DNA from 2 places in the Kribbella swartbergensis genome. Region 1 is predicted to be linked to the other one. Evidence: riboswitches for the same ligand, from Rfam matches in the RefSeq annotation. Region 1 holds a riboswitch; the other holds the start of a gene.
The links. A riboswitch is a leader RNA that binds a small molecule or an ion and turns the genes downstream of it on or off. The one in region 1 is predicted to bind glycine.

Region 1 (9,586 bases):
CGGCGTCGGAGTACCCGACATGCCACGGCTCATCGCGGAGAGCAAGGCCGAGGTCGTCCTCGCCCGCGGCGAACGGGACGCGATGAACACCGACGAGGAACTACGCGCCCTGCACGATCACGTCGTCGTGCTCCCCGGACTCGGACACAACGCCCACGTCGAGGATCCGGGCCTGTTCAGCACTCGATGACGTTGACGGCGAGGCCGCCGCGCGACGTCTCCTTGTACTTGATCTTCATGTCCGCGCCGGTCTCGCGCATCGTCTTGATCACCTTGTCCAGGGTGACCACGTGCACGCCGTCGCCGTGCATCGCCATCCGGGCCGCGTTGATCGCCTTCACCGAGGCCATCGCGTTCCGTTCGATACACGGGATCTGCACCAGCCCGCCGACCGGGTCGCAGGTCAGGCCGAGGTTGTGCTCCATCGCGATCTCGGCGGCGTTCTCGACCTGTTCCGGCGTACCGCCGAGGACCTCGCACAGACCGGCCGCAGCCATCGAGCAGGCCGACCCGACCTCGCCCTGACAGCCGACCTCGGCACCGGAGATCGACGCGTTCTCCTTGTACAGCACGCCGATCGCGCCGGCGGTCAGCAGGAACCGGACCGCTCCCCCGTCGGTCGCCCCCGGCACGAATCGCCGGTAGTAGTGCAGTACGGCGGGAACGATGCCGGCGGCACCGTTCGTCGGCGCGGTGACGATCCGGCCGCCGGACGCGTTCTGCTCGTTGACCGCGAGCGCGAACAGGTTGACCCAGTCCATCACCTTGAGCGGATCCACCGACCACGGGTCCTGCGAGAGCTTCTTGTACAGCGCGTGCGCCCGTCGCGGGACCTTCAGACCGCCGGGCAGGATCCCCTCGGTCTCACAGCCTTCGCGGACACAGTCCTGCATGACCTGCCAGATCCGCAGCAGTCCGGCGTGGATCTCGTCCTCGGTCCGCCAGGCCAGTTCGTTCGCGAGCATCACCTCGCTGATCGACAACTGTGACTCGCGGCACCGGTCGAGCAGTTCGGCGCCGGTCGTGAACGGGTACTTCAGCGGGGTCGTGTCCGGCACGATCCGGTCGCCGGCCGCCGCCTGCTCGTTGACCACGAAGCCGCCGCCGACCGAGTAGTAGGTTCGTTCCCGCAGTACGTCGCCGTCCGGCGCACGGGCCGCGAAGGTCATGCCGTTGGGGTGGTATGGCAACGTCTTGCGCCGGTGCATCACCAGGTCGGTATTCTCGTCGAAGCGGATCTCGTGCGTGCCGGCGAGCAACAGCCGGCCGCGGTCCCGGATCGTCTCGACCCGCGCGTCGACGGACTGCGTCAGGACGGTCTCGGGGTCCTCGCCCTCGAGACCGAGCAGAACGGCCTTGTTGCTGCCGTGCCCGTGCCCGGTCGCGCCGAGGGAGCCGAAGAGCTGGGCCTGGACGGTCGCCGTACGCCCGAGCAGGCCGTCGGCGGCGAGGCCGAGTGCGAAGGTGCGGGCGGCGCGCATCGGTCCCACCGTGTGGGAGCTCGACGGGCCGATCCCGATACTGAACAGGTCGAAGACGCTGATCGCCATCGTGTGGAGGTTCCTTCCGGTCGTCGTTGACCGTTTGGTGTCCTCCCCGCTCTGTCAGACGGAGGTCTTCCAGAGGTGCCTCGCCCGTACGGTGAAGGTGCCTGAGAGATTCTTGGGGAGAGTTGCTCCTACGGCGCCCGGGTCGTGCCCGGGACTCTCCCGCACGGGTTCATGCGGCTGTTGAGTTAGCTGTCGTCGGTGACGGTACGGCGGTCGCCCGGCCGTCGTCAATCCGGCCGGTCCGCGTCGCCCAGATCTCGAAGAACCAGGTGAACAGGGGCGGAATGCTCGCCGCGAGGGCGGCCAGTGTGACCGGCCAGGACCAGCGCAGCGGACCGCGCACGACCAGCACCGTCAGCACGTAGACGATGAAGATGCCGCCGTGGATCGGGCCGAAGATCTTCACCCCGATCTCGTTGTCGGACAGCACGTACTTGAACAGCATGCCGATCAGCAACCCGGTCCAGGACACCGCTTCCGCGATCGCCACCCACCGGAACCACGCCGCGTGCTTCCCGCCACTCGTCTCAGTCATCAGCGACCGACCCTAACAAGCCCCCCAAGGCCCGGCAGGGGTCGGGCCGGGGCTCGTCCCCGATGTGGTGGAGCAAGCGGTTGCCGAGGATCGAGGAAGCTTCCAGACAGGAGATCTTCCGTATGAGGTTCAGACATCGCGTCATCGCCGGCGGTGTGGCGCTGGGCGTCGCGGCCGCCGGACTCACCACGCTCCCGGTAGCAGCGGCCGAAACCAAAGGACAGGGGGAGTGGTCCGAGTGCAAGCCGGAGGGCAAGGACAAGCCCGAGGTGGTCAAGGGTTCGCAGTGCGCGACGCTGCAGGTCCCGGTCGACTGGCGCAACCCTGACGGCCCCACCTTCGGTCTCGCCATCGCGCGTCGTACGGCGAAGCAGTCGGGCGACCGCGTCGGCGTACTGGTGTGGGGTCCGGGTGGTCCGGGTGACTCCGGCGTCGACCGGGTGAAGACCGGGATGGGCCGGTTCAGTGACAACTTGAAGGACCGGTTCGACGTCGTCAGCTTCGACCCGCGCGGGATCGCCCGCAGCAACCCGGTGAAGTGCTCGGCCGCACTGCTGGCCAGGCAGCCGTCACCGATCCTGAAGAGCCAGGCCGGCTTCGACGCCACGGTCCGCTACAACCGCGAGCTGGCCGAGGACTGCCGGAAGAACACCGGCCCGGTCTACGACCACCTCGACACCTGGCAGACCGTGCGAGACGTGGACGCGATCCGAGCCGCACTCGGGGAGTCGACGATCTCGTTCCACGGCAGCTCGTACGGGACGCTGCTCGGAGCGCAGTACGCCGAGACCTATCCGAGCCGGGTCCGCGCGATGGTGCTGGAGAGCATGGTCGACCACAGTGCCCCGTCAGCGCGGTCGTTCCTCGACGCCCAGGCAGCCGCGGCGCAGGACTCGTTCGACGAGTTCGTGACCTGGTGCGATGCGGCGCCGAACTGCTCACTGCACGGTCGCGACATCCGTGCGCTGTGGGCGGACCTGCTCGCCCGGGCGGATCGCGGTGAGGTGCCCGATCCGCAGAAACCGGGCCTGTCGATCACGCCGTACTGGTTGAGCTTCACCGTGTTCCGGGCGCTCTACGGACCGCAGTGGCCGGCGTTGGCGGACATGTTGAAAAACCTCGACACCAGCTCACCGCCGACCGGGCAGCCGCCGGTGCCGACCGGACTGGCGTCGAACACGCTCTCGGTGTTCTGCCAGGACTGGAACCTTCCGGTGCGGAACTACCAGGAGTACGCCGGTCTGCTCGCGCGACTCGCCCGCAACAACCCGGACATGCGCTACCCCGGCCAGCTGATCGCCGTCTCGATGTGCCTCGGCATGCCGCCGGCGGACAACCCGCAGCACCGGCTGAAGGTCCGTGACCTGGACGAGCCGATCCTGCTGGCGAACGCGGTCCACGACCCGGCGACGGGCTACAACTGGGCCCAGAGTGTGGCGCGCCAGCTCGGCAGGGAAGGCGTGCTGCTGACCTACGAGGGCTGGGGACACGGCAGCTACGACGGCGGACCGTGCATGGAGAACACCATCGACGCCTATCTGGTCTCGCTCGACGTTCCCAGGCGCGGCACCAGTTGTCCCGCCGTACCGCCGGTCACCTGAGAACTGCACCCAGGCAGGCGTCTCCCAACCAGACGCCTGCCTGGGTGTCTGCGGGCTCAGACCGGTACGCCGGTGACCTCGAGTACGCGGTTGAGCTGGTCGCCGCGGATCGCGCGGCGTGACAGCAGGCGAAGTTCGGCGCAGGCGGTCTCGAGTGCCTGCGTCTGGGATCGGCAGTTGTCGACGTACCAGAACGGATCGTCGGGCTGCGGATCGTCGGCGTCGTCGATGTCGGCGTACCAGTGCCGGCCGCAGTGCATCACTCGCACTCGCAGGTTCATGCTCATTACCCCCGTGTCTCCAGGGATCCTGGAGTCCCCCCGGGCCCCAGTCGGGCCTCGGCCGGGCGCGTGGTCGCGGCCCCCCACTACCCACGCGCCGGGCCGAGTTCGACCCTCCCCCGCTCGCTACATCGTTGCCGACGGCGTCGGTGTTACTGGTCGTGACCAGTAATTTTGCGTGACCCGATGACTACCGACTGTTGATGTGCGACTGGGTCCACTGCTCGAGGCCGGACGCCGTGATCGGCAGGTCCTCGGTGAGGATCTCCAGCCGGTCGGAGTGCACCACGACGTTGTCCTCGATCCGGATACCGATCCCGCGCAACTCCGGCGGGACGGTCTTGTCGTTCGGGTGGAAGTACAGCCCCGGCTCGACCGCCAGCGCCATCCCCGCCTCGATGTCGCCGGCGAAGTAGGCCTCCGGGCGGGAAGCGTCACAGTCGTGGACGTCGAGACCGATGTAGTGCCCGGTGCCGCAGACGATGTACCGGCGGTGCTGCTGCCCGTCCGGACCGAGCAACTCGTCGAGCGACACGTCGAGCAGACCCCAGTCCCGCAGCCCTTCGGCCAGCACGCGCAGAGCGGCGTACTGGAAGGCCCGGTACGGCGCGCCGACCTTGATCGCATCGAGTGATGCCAACTGTGCCTTGTGCACCAGGTCGTACACCTGCCGCTGGCCGTCGGTGTACTCGCCGGTGGCCGGGAAGGTCCGGGTCACGTCGGCGGTGTAGAGCGTGCGCGTCTCCACGCCGGCGTCGAGCAGGATGACGTCACCCTCGTTCACCGGCCCGTCGTTGCGGACCCAGTGCAGCACCGGCGCATGCTTGCCAGCGGCAACGATGGACGCGTAGCCGACGCCGTTGCCGGCGGTCCGCGCCCGCCGGTCGAACGTGCCCTGCAGCCACCGCTCGCCGCCGCCGCGAATGGCCTCCGGCAGCTCCCGGGCGACGTCGCCGAACGCGAGCACGCTGGCCGCGACCGCCTCGCGCAACTGGTCCAGCTCCCAGTCGTCCTTGATCCGGCGCAGCTCGGCGAGCGTCTGCCGCAGCGAGTTCCCGTCCGTCGGGGACGTGCGGACCAGCGCGTCCAGCATCGGCTCGACGCCTGGGGTGGAGAGCATGAACGGTACGGCGCCGCGCACCGCGGCCGGCAGTTCCTCGATCGGACGGCAGGCGATCTGCAACGCGTCCGACCAGTCCTTCAGACCCGGCACGGGACCGATCCACAGCTCGCCGTCCCGCGCGTTGGCGAAGAAGTCGGGCTCGTCCGGGCCGGCCGTCTCGCGCAGGTACAGGGTCGCGTCGCCGTCGGCCGACATCACCAGGACGGCGCCCTCGGCCTGGCACCCGGTCAGCCAGACGAAGTCGCTGTCGGCGCGGAACAGGTAGTCGGTGTCGTTCGAGCGGACCGGCGCCCGCCCGGCCGCGACCGCGATCCGCCGTCCGGGCAGCGCCGCCGCCAGCTTCCGCCGGTGCTCGGCCGCCGCCTCCGCCAACCCCTCGGGCAGCGTCACCGAGCGGTCCACCGGCCCCCAGCCGCGCGAGATGAACTCCCGGAACCCCTTGGCGTCGATCGGGCGGTAGGACTTCGGTGTCTCGTCGGTCCGGTCGTCGTCGGTCATGTGCTGTGCTCCCCTTTGCAGCTGACGGTCACAGCCATCAACTCAGGAGAGAGCGGGGTGACGCAAGCCCTTATCGAAACTCGGGAATCAGCGCGCGGAACGCTTCCAGCAGGCCTCACGGCCTACCTGGCTGTTCGCTCGATCAAGCCCATGGTCGAATTGTTCTAGGTTGTAGGAGTGTTCATGGACCTCAACGCGGATCTGGGCGAGGGTTTCGGATCCTGGCCGATGGGTGACGACAGCGCCCTGCTGGACGTCGTCACCAGCGCCAACGTGGCCTGCGGTTTCCACGCCGGCGACCCGTCGATCATGCGCCGGGTGACCGGGCAGGCGGTCGAGCGCGGGGTGGCGATCGGCGCGCACGTCGGGTACGCCGACAAGGCAGGCTTCGGCCGCCGGTTCGTCGACATCGAGCCGGCTGCCCTCCGCGACGAGGTCGTCTACCAGATCGGCGCACTGGACGCGTTCGCCCGGGTCGCGGGAGACAAGGTCCGGTACGTGAAACCGCACGGCGCGCTGTACAACACGATCGGGCATCACGAGGAGCAGGCCGCGGCCGTCGTCGGCGCGGTCGTGGACTACGACCGTTCGCTCCCGGTGCTCGGTCTTCCCGGATCGGCCTGGCTGCGACTCGCCGCCGACGCCGGTCTGACCGTCGTTCACGAAGCCTTCGCGGACCGTGCGTACACACCGTCGGGGACCTTGGTGTCGCGGCGAGAGCCCGGGTCCGTGCTGCACAACGCCGATGAGATCGCTGCCCGTTGTACGGCGATGGCGACCGGTCAGCCGATCCGGGACAGTGCGGGTGGCGAACTGAAAGTGGAGCCGGCGTCGATCTGCGTGCATGGCGATACGCCGGGCGCGGTCGAGATCGCGCGGCGGGTCCGGTCCGCGCTGGAGGGGGCGGGTGTGACGTTGAGCCCGTTCAGCCGGTGATGCGGATCCTGCCCTCCGGCGACCACGCGCTCCTGGTCGAACTCGACGACCTCGACCAGGTCCTCGGCTACTACGCCGCGCTCAGCGCCGATCCACCCGCGGACGCGGTGGACATCGTCCCTGCCGCACGCACGGTCATGGTGTCCACCGCGGGTGATCTCGGCGCTCTGTCCAGGGCCCTGCAGGCGGTGGAGCCTCAGGTCGGCAGCCGTGCAACCGGTGACCTGCTGGAGATCCCGGTGGTCTACGACGGCGAGGATCTCCAGGACGTCGCCGGCCTGCTCGGCTGCGGTGTCGCCGACGTGATCGAGCGCCACACGCGCGACGAATGGACGGTGGCGTTCTGCGGCTTCGCGCCAGGATTCGGCTACCTCACCAGTGGCGGTGACTGGGACATACCCCGGCGGAGATCACCCAGGACGAAGGTGCCCGCCGGGGCGGTGGCGCTGGCCGGTGAGTTCAGCGGGGTCTATCCGCGCGAGTCGCCGGGCGGCTGGCAGTTGATCGGCCGCACCGACGTGAAGATCTTCGATCAGGAGCGGGAACCGGCCGCCCTGTTCCACCCGGGACGCCCGGTGCGGTTCGTCGACGCGGGTCGTGGATGAGCAGCCTCACCATCCTCGAACCGGGGCCGTTGGCAACAATCCAGGACGGCGGCAGGATCGGCCAGGCGTCCCTCGGCATCCCGGCGTCCGGCGCCTGCGACCGTCCGTCGTACGCGTTGGCCAACCGCCTGGTCGGCAACACCCCGGGCACGGCCGCGATCGAGGTCACCTTCGGCGGCCTCGTCCTGCACGCGGACACCGATCTGGTCGTCGCCGTCACCGGCGCCCCCTGCTCCGGCGTCCCGCTCAACGCGCCGACGATCGTCAAGGCCGGTCAGGTGCTTCGCTTCGGCCCTCCCCGGACCGGTCTGCGGACGTACGTCGCCGTTCGTGGTGGTGTGGCCGTTCCGCCGGTCCTCGGTTCGCGTTCCACCGATCTGCTGTCCGGGCTCGGGCCTGCGCCGCTGACCTCCGGGCAGACGTTGCCGGTCGGCTGTGAGTGCGGCCCGATGCCCGGCGTCGACCTTGCTCCGGTCGCCGATCCGCCTGGCGGCGAGGTCGTCGTACGCGTGACTCCCGGACCGCGCCGGGATTGGTTCACGGACGCCGGATGGATGTCGTTCCTTTCCCAGTCGTATGTCGTCAGCAGCAACAGCAACCGGGTCGGCGTACGCCTCGAAGGCGAACCCCTCGACCGCGCCCGCGAAGGCGAACTGGCCAGTGAAGGCATGGAGCTCGGCGCCATCCAGATCCCGCCGTCGGGCCTCCCGGTCGTCTTCCTCGCCGACCACCCCGTCACCGGCGGCTACCCGGTCATCGCCTACGTCACCAGCACCGACCTCCCGATGTGCGCCCAACTCCGGCCCGGCCAACCCCTTCGCTTCACCAACAACTGAAGGGTTTGTCGTTCCTGTGGCTAGAATCGCCGGAATGCCGAGGTCGACCGCAGCAAGCGCCAGGAATGCCGGCAGGGCCCGCACACTCGCTCAGGTGTACCGGCGCTTCGCTGAGGTCGACGCCGCCGGAACCTCGCCGCTGTACGAGCGCGTCGCCGTCGCCCTGAGCGAGTCCGCCGAGGCACTGCGCGCCATCGAGACGGCCCCGGCACGCAAGCGGCATCCCACGGTGATCCTCGCCGCGCTGCACGACCTTGCCCTTGCCGGACGCGCCCCGGAGCTTGCTGCGGCCTATGCCGCTGCGGACGCCGACGCTGCAGCGGCCGCGGCGATCGACACGCTGCTGCACCTGACCGACTCCGTCGTGGCCATCGCCGTACGCCGTCGGACGCGGCCCAACGAAACCGGACGCGGTGCCGTGCTGTATCCGGCCATCGCCGAAGCGGCGCGCCGGGTCGGCGCGAACGCGGTTGGGCTCATCGACGTGGGCTGTTCGGCCGGGTTCAATCTCACCGTCGACCGCGTTGGCATTACGTACAGCAACGAACAGTCGCTGGGCGACCCGTCATCTCCGGTGCAGCTGTCGGCTTCGATCGTGGGAGACCGGCCCGTCCCGACGCAGCCGATGCCCGAGGTCGTCGCCCGGGTCGGTGTCGACACCGATCCGGTCGACGTGACCGGCGCGGACGAGGCGCGATGGTTGCGCGCCTGCGTGTGGCCGGACCAGCCGGAGCGGGCCGCGAGACTCGAAGCGGAGCTCGCGTTGGCGGCGGCGGCCCCTCCGCAGCTCCTGCAAGGTGACGCCGTCGAGGTGCTGCCCGACGCATTCGCCCAGATCCCCGCGGACGCCCTGCCTGTCGTCACCACGACGTGGGCGCTGGCGCAGTTCTCGCTCGAGAACCGTCTGCGCTTCCTGCACCGCCTCGACGAAGCCGCAGCCCACCGGACGGTGGCGTGGGTGTCAGCGGAGGGGGTCGGAGTCGCGCCGGCCATACCGACACTCGGCGATCGCCGCGCCTCCGGTCACAGCATCCTCGGCCTGGCGGTGTTCGAGCAGTCGGCTGTGCACGCCGAGGCGGTCGGCCGCTGTTGGTCGCAGGGCCGCCTGCTGGCGTGGCTGGCGTCCTCGCCGTCGTGACGAGTCGCCCTGCCGACGATCGAGCACGCCTGGGAACTACCCGGTGGCTCGGAAGCGGCGGAGGTAGTGGGTTGGGGTCGTATTGAGGTGGCGGGCGAAGGCCCGGCGGAGGGTTTCGTCACTGCCCAGGCCGCTGAGCCGGGCGGCCGACGTGATGCTGTGACCGTCGAGGAGAAGTTGCTGAGCACGATCGAGCCGGACGCGTTCGACCCAGCGTCCCGGGGTGGTGTGGAACTCGTTCTGGAACAGCCGGGTCAGGTGCCGTGAACTGACGGACGCGTACGCCGCCATCGCTGGCAGACTGTGGTCGGCGGCCGGATCGGCGACCACGTGAGCGGTCACCGCGCGGAGTGGATCGCTGCGGGCCGGCGGCGTCGCCATCGCCGTCGAGAACTGCGACTGACCACCCGGCCGTTGCAGGAAGACCACCAACTCCTGGGCGATCCCGCGCGCCAGGTCGGCCCCGTGGTCGGACTCGACCAG
Region 2 (9,586 bases), on a different contig from region 1:
AATCCTTGCTGGTGCCCGCCGATGCGACCATCGCGTTGCGCTACGCGAAGGTGAGTGGACCGAGATGATCGCCGTACTCGGACTGGTGATCGGTGTGGTGATCGGTCTGCTGGTCGCGCCCGACGTACCGGAATGGGCCCAGCCGTACCTGCCGATCGCGGTGGTGGCCGCGCTCGACGCCGTGTTCGGGGCGCTGCGGGCGTTCCTGGACGGGATCTTCGACGACAAGGTGTTCGTCGTCTCGTTCGTCTCCAACGTGCTGATCGCCGCGCTGATCGTCTACCTGGGCGACCAGCTCGGGGTCGGTTCCCAGTTGTCCACCGGCGTGGTCGTCGTGCTGGGCATCCGCATCTTCACCAACATGGCCGCGATCCGGCGGCACATCTTCAGGGCCTGACATGAGCAACGACAAGCCGGACCGGGAAGCCCAGGAGCCGCAGCGGCCAGACGCCGCCGCGGAGGATCGTCGCGCCGAACCCGCGGCGGACAGCAAGACGCCGGCCACGCCAGGCAGGGGCAGTGAGCCGGTCGGCACGGACGAGGGCCGGAAGCCGACCGAAGAGGCAGCCGGAGCCCCGTCATCCGGGGAGGGCGCGGCCGCAGCCGCGGCGTGGGGCGAGGGCAGATCTGCAGCCGCGTCGTCCGGTGAGCGTGGAGCCGCAGCCCCGCCGTCCGGCGAAGGTCGCCCTGCAGCGGCGCCTGGTGAGAGTAGCTCTGCAGCCGGGGCGTCGGGTGGAGGTACGCCTGACGGGGCGTCTGGTGGAGGCAAGGACGCAGGTGGGGAGGTCGGTGGGCCGGTGCATCCGGAGGAGCCGACGCCGATGCCTCGGCCGAAGTCGCCGCGGACGCCGAACCTGGCGCTGCGCCGGCTCAAGGCCGGTTTCAAACCGTCGCGCGGCCAGGCGATCGTCGCCGTCGTACTCGCACTGGTCGCCTGTATGGCGGTCGTCCAGGTCCGGGTCAACCGGGCCGACGACGGCTACCAGAACGCCCGCCGCGAGGACCTGATCGCGATCCTGGACGGCTTGGGCCAGAACACCCGGCGGCTGGAGAGCGAGATCGCCGAGCTGGAGGAGCGGAAGAACACGCTCGAGTCCAGCGCGGACAAGGCGCAGACCGCCCGCGAGCAGGCCGAGGCGCAGGTCCGCGTGCTCGGGATCCTGGCCGGAACCCTGCCCGCGCAGGGGCCGGGAGTGCGGATCACGCTGAACGACCCCGACGGCAAGATGACGTCCAGCAACCTGCTGGACGCGATCGAGGAACTGCGCGACGCCGGCGCGGAGGCGATCCAGATCAACGGCTCGGTCCGGGTGGTCGCCAGTACCGACCTGGTCGACGACTCGCCCGGCATCCGGATCGACGGCCAGAAGGTCAGCTCGCCGTACGTGATCGAGGCGATCGGGGAGTCGCACAACCTGGCCGAGGCGGCCAACTTCCCCGGCGGTCTGGTCAGCGAGGTGACCGGTCCCCAGGTCGGTGGAACGGCCGAGGTGACCGAACTTCCACTGGTCCAGATCACCGCCTTGCACGCGCCCGAGGAGCATCGTTACGCTCGCCCGGCGCCCAGCCCGACGAAGTAAGTCAGCCCCCACCAAGCAGCTGTGCTTTGAGTGAAAGAGGACGATGGTGTACCCGGAAGACCTGAAGTACACGCCCGAGCACGAATGGGTGAAGTCCGACGGCGACGGACCGGTGCGGGTCGGCATCACCGACTTCGCGCAGGACGCCCTCGGCGACATCGTGTACGTGCAGCTGCCCGAGGTCGGCAGCAAAGTGCGGGCCGGCGACGCCTGCGGTGAGCTGGAGTCGACCAAGAGCGTCAGCGACCTGTTCGCGCCGGTGAACGGCACCGTGACCGCGGTCAACGAGGCGCTCGCCGACCAGCCGGACCTGGTCAACAGCGACCCGTACGGCGAGGGCTGGCTGCTCGACATCGACGTCGAGGACGTCGAGGAGGTCGAGGCCTTGATGGACGCCGAGCAGTACCAGGCCCAGCTCGACCAGAGCTGAGCCGAAGCAGGCCGGAGCCGGCCCGGGACGCACGGTGCGGACCGCCCGGCGGCCGCCTTGCGCCAACTGATAGGTTGGCCGGACCTCAACCGCTGGTAGAGGGTTGAGGTCCGCGTTTCCGAGTCCACACTTGTTCACACGGGGTCTATCGAAAACGTCGCCGGACCGCCGGCGATCGGGAGGATCACAGCATGCCGTTCTGCAACCAGTGCGGGCACGAGAACTCCGAGGGCAGCCGGTTCTGCTCGCAGTGCGGAGCGATGCTTCCTGGCGCGGACCGCCCGGCGGCAACCTCGACCACGCCCGGTGTCACACCCGGTGTCACCGACACCGCGATGCTCACCCCGATCGGTGCCGAGCCGGAGCCGGAGCGCACCGGTGAGCCGCTGTCCGCCGACGACGAGGCCGCCGTCGGCGCGCTGCCGGCCGGGTCCGCCCTGCTGATCGTCCAGCGCGGGCCGAACGCGGGCAGCCGCTTCCTGCTCGACGTGGACGTGGTCACCGCCGGCCGCCACCCGGACAGCGACATCTTCCTCGACGACGTGACCGTGTCCCGGCGGCACGCGGAGTTCCGCCGCGACGCGTACGGCGTCAAGGTGCGTGACGTGGGCAGCCTGAACGGCACCTACGTGAACCGCGACCGCATCGACGAGGTCAGGCTGAACAACGGGGACGAGGTCCAGATCGGCAAGTACCGGCTGGTGTACTACGCCAGTGGCCAGGCCTGAGCCGTCCGCCGAGGGCCGCGGCATCGGTGAGGTGCTGCAGATCCTGCAGGCCGAGTTCGCCGACGTCACCATCTCCAAGATCCGGTTCCTCGAGTCCGAGGGGCTGGTGACGCCGGCCCGGACCGCGTCGGGTTACCGCAAGTTCAGTGCCGCCGACGTCGAGCGGCTGCGCTACGTCCTGACCGCGCAGCGTGACCACTACCTGCCGCTGAAGGTCATCAAGGAACACCTGGCCGCGATCGACCGCGGCCTGCGCCCGGCCGCGGGCGGCCCGCCGGTCGCGCCGACCTCGCTGCCGGAGCCGCCGGGCCTGCCGTCCGCCGAGGACTTCGGTGCCGAGGGCACCGAACTCAGGCTGACCCGGGAGGAGTTGCGGGCGGCCGCGGACATCCCGGCCGAACTGCTCGACCAGGTGGAGAACCACGGGCTGGTGGTGGCTCGTGGCAACCACTACGACGGGGACGCGATCGTGGTCGCGAAACTGGCCGGCGAGTTCGCCCGCTACGGCATCGAGCCACGCCACCTGCGCCCGTTCCGTACGGCGGCCGACCGCGAGGCCGGCCTGATCGAGCAGGTCACCGGCCCCCGCCGTACCGAGAAGACCGAGGAACTGGCCGCCCTCGCCGTCCGCCTGCACGCCGCCCTGGTCCGCTCCCGGCTCCCGCGCTGACCTTCGAGTTCGTCCCATCGGCGCACCCGTGGGCCTGCCCGGGGCTTCCCTGCGGAGTAGGCTGAAGGTGTGCGCGAAGTCGACGTGGTCGGAGTCCGGGTTGAGATGCCCTCGAGTCAGCCGATCGTGCTGCTCCGGGAGGTCGGGGGTGAGCGGTACCTGCCGATCTGGATCGGTGCCGCCGAGGCGAGTGCGATCGCATTCGCCCAGCAGGGTATGGAGCCGCCCCGGCCGCTGACCCATGATCTGTTCGCCGAGACCATCCGCGTGCTCGGCCACACCCTCAACCAGGTCCGGATCGTGAACCTGACCGACGGGGTGTTCGAGGCGATCCTGGTGTTCGACAACAAGACCGAGATCTCCGCCCGGCCGTCGGACTCGATCGCGCTGGCGCTGCGCACCGGGACACCGGTGTTCTGCACCGAGGAGATCCTGGCCGAGGCCGGGATCCCGATCCCGGAGAGTGAGGCGGCAGGCACCGACGAAGTGGAGGAGGAAGAGGAGGTCGAGCGGTTCCGCGAGTTCCTCGACCAGGTCACTCCGGAGGACTTCGACAAGAGTTAGGGGCGGGTCGCCGGTGCGGGACCCGCAGAGGTGAACGATCTGGTACAAGGCGCGCAAGGTAACGATTGAGGTCAGGGTTGCGACACGCTCTCGGGCGAGGGCTGTGATCGTTGACCCTCCCTGATCGGCGGCTTACCTTGAAGGAGTTGTGGGGTGTTGTCACTCCACGGATGTGACCCGTTCCAGTCGGTACCCAGGGAGGCTCAGGCGTGACACGCACCGGCGACACGGATCTGACGGCGCAGTCGACGTCCGAAGCACACGCCGAGGCGGCCGCTGCCGCGGGCGTCCAGGGTCTGCTCTTCGACGACGACCTGCGGCCGATGCCGGAGGACGTCGGGTTCCGCGGCCCGACGGCATGCGCCGCGGCCGGGATCACCTACCGTCAGCTCGACTACTGGGCACGCACCGGCCTGGTCTCCCCGTCGGTGCGCCCGGCAACCGGTTCGGGCACCCAGCGGCTGTACGGTTTCCGTGACGTCCTGCTGCTGAAGGTGATCAAGCGGCTGCTGGACGCCGGGATCTCGCTGCAGCAGATCCGGACCGCGATCGCGCACCTGAGCAAGCGCGGTATCGACGACCTGACCCAGATCACCCTGATGAGCGACGGCGCGTCGGTCTACATGTGCACCTCGCCGGACGAGGTGATCGATCTGCTGGCCGGCGGCCAGGGCGTGTTCGGGATCGCCCTCGGCGGTGTCTGGCGCGAGGTCGAGGGTTCGCTGTCCGAGCTGCCCACGGAGCGCGCCGACGGCCACGACGACGCCGACCAGCACGCGAACGACGAGCTTGCCGCCCGCCGCCGCGCCCGCATGACCGGCTGACCCGCTGCTCACACTGTGCGCCCACTCACCGTCGAAACACTGCGCGGTGTGTGGGCGACTTTGTTGTTGCCCCTCGACGCCGACGACTCCATCGACTACGCGCGGCTCGAAGCACAGGCGGCCACGCTCGCCGCGACCGAGGTCGACGGTCTGTACGCCCACGGCACCGCGGGGGAGTTCCAGACGCTGACCGAGCCCGAGTTCGATCGGGTCAACGAGATCCTCGCGGCCACCGGCAAGCCGTTCCAGATCGGTGCCGGCCATCCGTCGGCACAGCTCCAGTTGGAGCGGGTACGACGGGCCGCCGAGCTCGAGCCGGGTGCGGTCCAGGTGATACTGCCCGACTGGCTGCCGCTGAACGACCAGGAGTCGCTCGACTTCCTCCGCCGGGTCGCCGACACCGCCGCCGACGTACCACTCGTGCTGTACAACCCGCCGCACGCCAAGACCCGGGTCGGTCCGGACCTGCTGGTCAGACTCGCCGAGTCGGTGCCCAGCCTGATCGGCCTGAAGACCGCCGGCGGGGACAAAGCCTGGTTCGACGAGGCAACGAAGTCCGGCCTGTCGATCTTCGTGCCCGGCCACTTCCTGGCGAGTATGTCGCTACTCGGTGCACACGGCAGTTACTCCAACGTGGCCGCGCTCTCGCCGAACGGCTCGGTCCGGTATGCGCGCGACCTGGACGTGGAACGCCGGATCGGCGAGTTCTTCGCGCAGCACGTCGTACCACTGCAGAAGGCCGGGCTGTCGAACCCGGCGCTGGACAAGTTCCTGGCCGCCGTCGGTGACTGGGCCGATGTCGGCACCCGGGTTCGCTGGCCGATGACGGCGGCCACTCCGGAGCAGGTCGAGGCCGCCCAGCCGGTCGCCCGGAGCCTCCTGCCCGAACTGTTCGAGGATTCCTGGTAGCCTCGGGACTGCCGTACACAGCATTCGGGAGAGACCCGTTGACCCGGGCGCCGAAGGGGCAATTCCTCCCCGGAACCTCTCAGGCCCATGGACCGAATGCCACAGGCGACTCTGGAGCGCACACCACGTGACAGAGGGGGAGGCGACCCCGGCAGCACTGTCAGCCTTGGAGCCTCTAGTGAACGAAATCCCGCAAGTCTCGGCCGCCTTCGCCGACCGCCACATCGGACCGCGCCCGGACGAGGTCGCGCGGATGGTCCAGCTTCTCGGGTACGACGACGTGGACGCGCTGGTGGACGCCGCGGTCCCGGCGTCGATCCGGTCCGCCGAGGCGCTCCGGCTGCCCGAACCCGCCTCCGAGGTCGACGCGCTGCACGAGCTTCGCCAGCTCGCCGCCCGCAACAACGTCGCCACCTCGATGATCGGCCAGGGGTACTACGGCACCTTCACCCCGTCCGTCATCGTCCGCCGCCTGGTCGAGAACCCGGCCTGGTACACGGCCTACACGCCGTACCAGCCGGAGATTTCCCAGGGCCGGCTCGAGGCGCTGCTGAACTTCCAGACCGTGGTCTCCGACCTGACCGGCCTGCCGACCGCCAACGCGTCGCTGCTCGACGAGGGCACCGCGGCCGCCGAGGCGATGACGCTGGCGCACCGCTCCAACAAGAAGAGCAAGTCGGACCGGTTCCTGGTGGACGCGGACTGCTTCGCCCAGACCGTCGCGGTGGTCCGGACCAGGGCGGAGGCGCTCGGGATCGAGGTCGTGGTCGCCGACACCACCGACGGTCTGCCCGATGGCGACTTCTTCGGTTTCCTGGTGCAGTACCCGGGCTCCGGCGGCGTCGTCCGCGACCTCGCCCCGTTGATCGCCGCCGCGCACGAGCGCGACACCCTGGTCGCGGTCGCGTCCGACCTGCTCGCCCTGACGCTGCTGGAGGCACCGGGTGAGGCCGGCGCCGACATCGTGATCGGCTCGTCGCAGCGTTTCGGCGTACCGCTGTTCTACGGCGGTCCGCACGCCGGCTTCATGTCCGTTCGCTCCGGTCTGGAGCGGTCGTTGCCGGGTCGCCTGGTCGGCGTCTCGGTCGACGCCGACGGCTCCCCGGCGTACCGGCTGGCTCTGCAGACCCGTGAGCAGCACATCCGCCGCGAGAAGGCGACGTCCAACATCTGTACGGCGCAGGTCCTGCTGGCCGTGGTCGCGTCGATGTACGCCGTCTACCACGGCCCGGACGGCCTGAAGGCGATCGCCGAACGCGTCCACGACTACGCCGGCAAGCTGGCCGGGTCGCTGCGGGAAGGCGGCGTCGAGGTTGTCCACGACAACTTCTTCGACACCGTGCTCGCCCGCGTCCCGGGCCGCGCCGCCGACGTCGTCGACGCGGCCCGGCAGAACGGGATCTGGCTCCGCCTCGTCGACGCCGACCACGTCGGCATCTCCTGCGACGAGAAGACCGACGCCACCGCGCTGCGCCTGGTCTGCGACGCTTTCGGCGTCCGGTACGACGGTTCGCTCGGGACGACCGCGTTGCCAGAGGCGGTTCGCCGTACGACGGACTACCTGACCCACCCGGTGTTCAACACCCACCGGTCGGAGACCGCGATGCTGCGGTACCTGCGGAAGCTGTCCGACAAGGACTACGCGCTGGACCGCGGAATGATCCCGCTCGGCTCCTGCACGATGAAGCTGAACGCGACCACCGAGATGGAGCCGGTCACCTGGCCGGAGTTCGCCGACGTGCACCCGTTCGCGCCGATCGAGGACGCGGCCGGGTACGTGAAGCTGATCGGGCAACTGGAGCGCTGGCTGGCCGAGGTCACCGGCTACGCGAAGGTGTCGATCCAGCCGAACGCCGGCTCGCAGGGCGAGCTGGCCGGCCTGCTCGCGATCCGCGGCTACCACCGGGCGAACGGCGACGAGGGCCGCAACGTCTGCCTGATCCCGGCCAGCGCGCACGGCACCAACGCCGCCTCCGCGGTGATGGCCGGCATGAAGGTCGTCGTTGTCAAGGGCAACGACGACGGCACGATCGACCTGGACGACCTGCGGGCCAAGGCGTCCGAGCACGCCGAGAAGCTCGCGGCGATCATGATCACCTACCCGTCCACGCACGGCGTGTACGAGGAGAGCGTCACCGAGGTCTGCCGGATCGTCCACGAGCACGGCGGCCAGGTGTACGTCGACGGCGCGAACCTGAACGCACTGCTCGGGCTCGCGAAGCCCGGTGAGTTCGGCGGCGACGTCAGCCACCTGAACCTGCACAAGACGTTCTGCATCCCGCACGGTGGCGGCGGGCCGGGCGTCGGGCCGGTGGCAGTGGCCGCGCACCTGGCGCCGTACCTGCCGAACCACCCGCTGCTGGACCAGGCCGGTCCGGAGTCCGGGGTCGGCCCGATCAGCGCGGCGCCGTTCGGGTCGGCCGGTGTGCTGGCGATCTCGTGGGCGTACATCCGGATGATGGGTGCCGAGGGCCTGACCGCCGCGACGAAGGCCGCCGTACTCTCGGCGAACTACGTGGCGAAGCGGCTCGAGGGCGTCTTCCCGGTGCTGTACACCGGTGAGAACGGCCTGGTCGCGCACGAGTGCATCCTGGACCTGCGGCCGATGACGAAGGAGACCGGGATCACCGTCGAGGACGTCGCCAAGCGGCTGATCGACTACGGCTTCCACGCGCCGACGATGTCGTTCCCGGTGGCCGGCACGCTGATGGTCGAGCCGACGGAATCCGAAGACCTCGGGGAACTCGACCGGTTCTGCGACGCGATGATCGCGATCCGGCACGAGATCGATCGGGTCGCGGCGGCGGAGTGGCCGGCCGCGGACAACCCGCTGGTGAACGCGCCGCACACCGCCGAGTCGGTGATCAACGACAAGTGGGAGCACGCCTACACGCGCGAGGAGGCGGCGTTCCCGCGGTCGGTCGACCGCGCGTCGAAGTACTGGCCGCCGGTCCGCCGGATCGACGGCGCGTACGGCGACCGCAACCTGATCTGCTCCTGCCCAGCCCCGGAGGCCTTTGAGTGACTTCTGTACGTCCTGACACCGCCGCCGCTCTGTTCGCGCAGATCGCGGCGGCGCAGAGCGAATGGAAGCTGCCGTCGGTCAACGCCGGCGTGGTCCGGGACGGCGAGTTGGTGTGGACCGGGTCGCGCGGGCGGTTCGCCACGGCGGACGGCGGTGCGCCCGGTCCGGACGTGCAGTACCGGATCGGGTCGATCACCAAGACGCTGACCGCGATCCTGGTGCTGCAGTGCCGCGACGACGGGCTGCTCGCGCTGAACGATGCTGTGGGCAAGCACCTGCCTGGAATCGCCTTCGGGGACAGGACGATCCGGCATCTGCTCGCCCATTCCGGCGGCATGAACGCCGAGCCGGAGGGACCGTGGTGGGAACGCAACCCGGGTGTCACGTTCGACCAGTTGACGGCGGCGATGGACGAGTCGCAGGCCGCCGGACCCGCCGATCGGCGGCACCACTACTCGAACCTCGGTTACGGGTTGCTCGGCGAGATCGTCGCCCGGCTGCGCGGTGAGTCCTGGCTCGACCTGGTGCGGCAGCGCATCCTCGATCCGCTGGAGATGCGTCGTACGACGTACTTCCCGGCCGGTGCGGCGGCGCAAGGGTTCTCGGTGCACCCGTTCAGCGGCCGGCTGATGGAGGAGCCGGCGTACGACGCGGGTGCGATGGCGCCGGCGGGGCAGTTGTGGAGCACGATCGAGGACCTGGCGAAGTACGCGATGTTCTGGATCGACCCGGTGTACGAGGTGCTGAGCCGCGACACGGTCGAGGAGATTGCGTCGCCGGTGGCCTCCGATCCGCGCGAGGCTCTGAGCGCGTCGTACGGGTTGGGTCTGCGGTTGATCGCCGACGACCCGTACCT

Region 2: linked by a shared signal. The riboswitch ahead of gcvP (aminomethyl-transferring glycine dehydrogenase) and the one ahead of ACYVOK_RS03620 (L-serine ammonia-lyase) in region 1 are both predicted to bind glycine.

Annotation. Positions count from the first base shown of each region.
Region 1 covers NZ_BAAGPM010000008.1:1,144-10,729, forward strand. Annotated here, with positions in the region: gene ACYVOK_RS03615 (alpha/beta fold hydrolase) at 1-190, shown strand, start outside; gene ACYVOK_RS03620 (L-serine ammonia-lyase) at 177-1,550, opposite strand; glycine riboswitch at 1,630-1,722, opposite strand; gene ACYVOK_RS03625 (DUF3817 domain-containing protein) at 1,720-2,085, opposite strand; gene ACYVOK_RS03630 (alpha/beta hydrolase) at 2,208-3,686, shown strand; gene ACYVOK_RS03635 (hypothetical protein) at 3,743-3,967, opposite strand; gene ACYVOK_RS03640 (aminopeptidase P family protein) at 4,158-5,588, opposite strand; gene ACYVOK_RS03645 (LamB/YcsF family protein) at 5,772-6,524, shown strand; gene ACYVOK_RS03650 (5-oxoprolinase subunit B family protein) at 6,524-7,129, shown strand; gene ACYVOK_RS03655 (5-oxoprolinase subunit C family protein) at 7,126-7,965, shown strand; gene ACYVOK_RS03660 (DUF2332 domain-containing protein) at 8,060-9,103, shown strand; gene ACYVOK_RS03665 (GlxA family transcriptional regulator) at 9,140-9,586, opposite strand, start outside.
Region 2 covers NZ_BAAGPM010000014.1:133,455-143,040, forward strand. Annotated here, with positions in the region: gene ACYVOK_RS07475 (DUF881 domain-containing protein) at 1-68, shown strand, start outside; gene ACYVOK_RS07480 (small basic family protein) at 65-397, shown strand; gene ACYVOK_RS07485 (DUF881 domain-containing protein) at 399-1,580, shown strand; gene gcvH (glycine cleavage system protein GcvH) at 1,627-2,010, shown strand; gene ACYVOK_RS07495 (FHA domain-containing protein) at 2,202-2,738, shown strand; gene ftsR (transcriptional regulator FtsR) at 2,725-3,408, shown strand; gene ACYVOK_RS07505 (bifunctional nuclease family protein) at 3,478-3,972, shown strand; gene ACYVOK_RS07510 (MerR family transcriptional regulator) at 4,182-4,796, shown strand; gene ACYVOK_RS07515 (dihydrodipicolinate synthase family protein) at 4,845-5,705, shown strand; glycine riboswitch at 5,721-5,810, shown strand; gene gcvP (aminomethyl-transferring glycine dehydrogenase) at 5,884-8,730, shown strand; gene ACYVOK_RS07525 (serine hydrolase domain-containing protein) at 8,727-9,586, shown strand, end outside.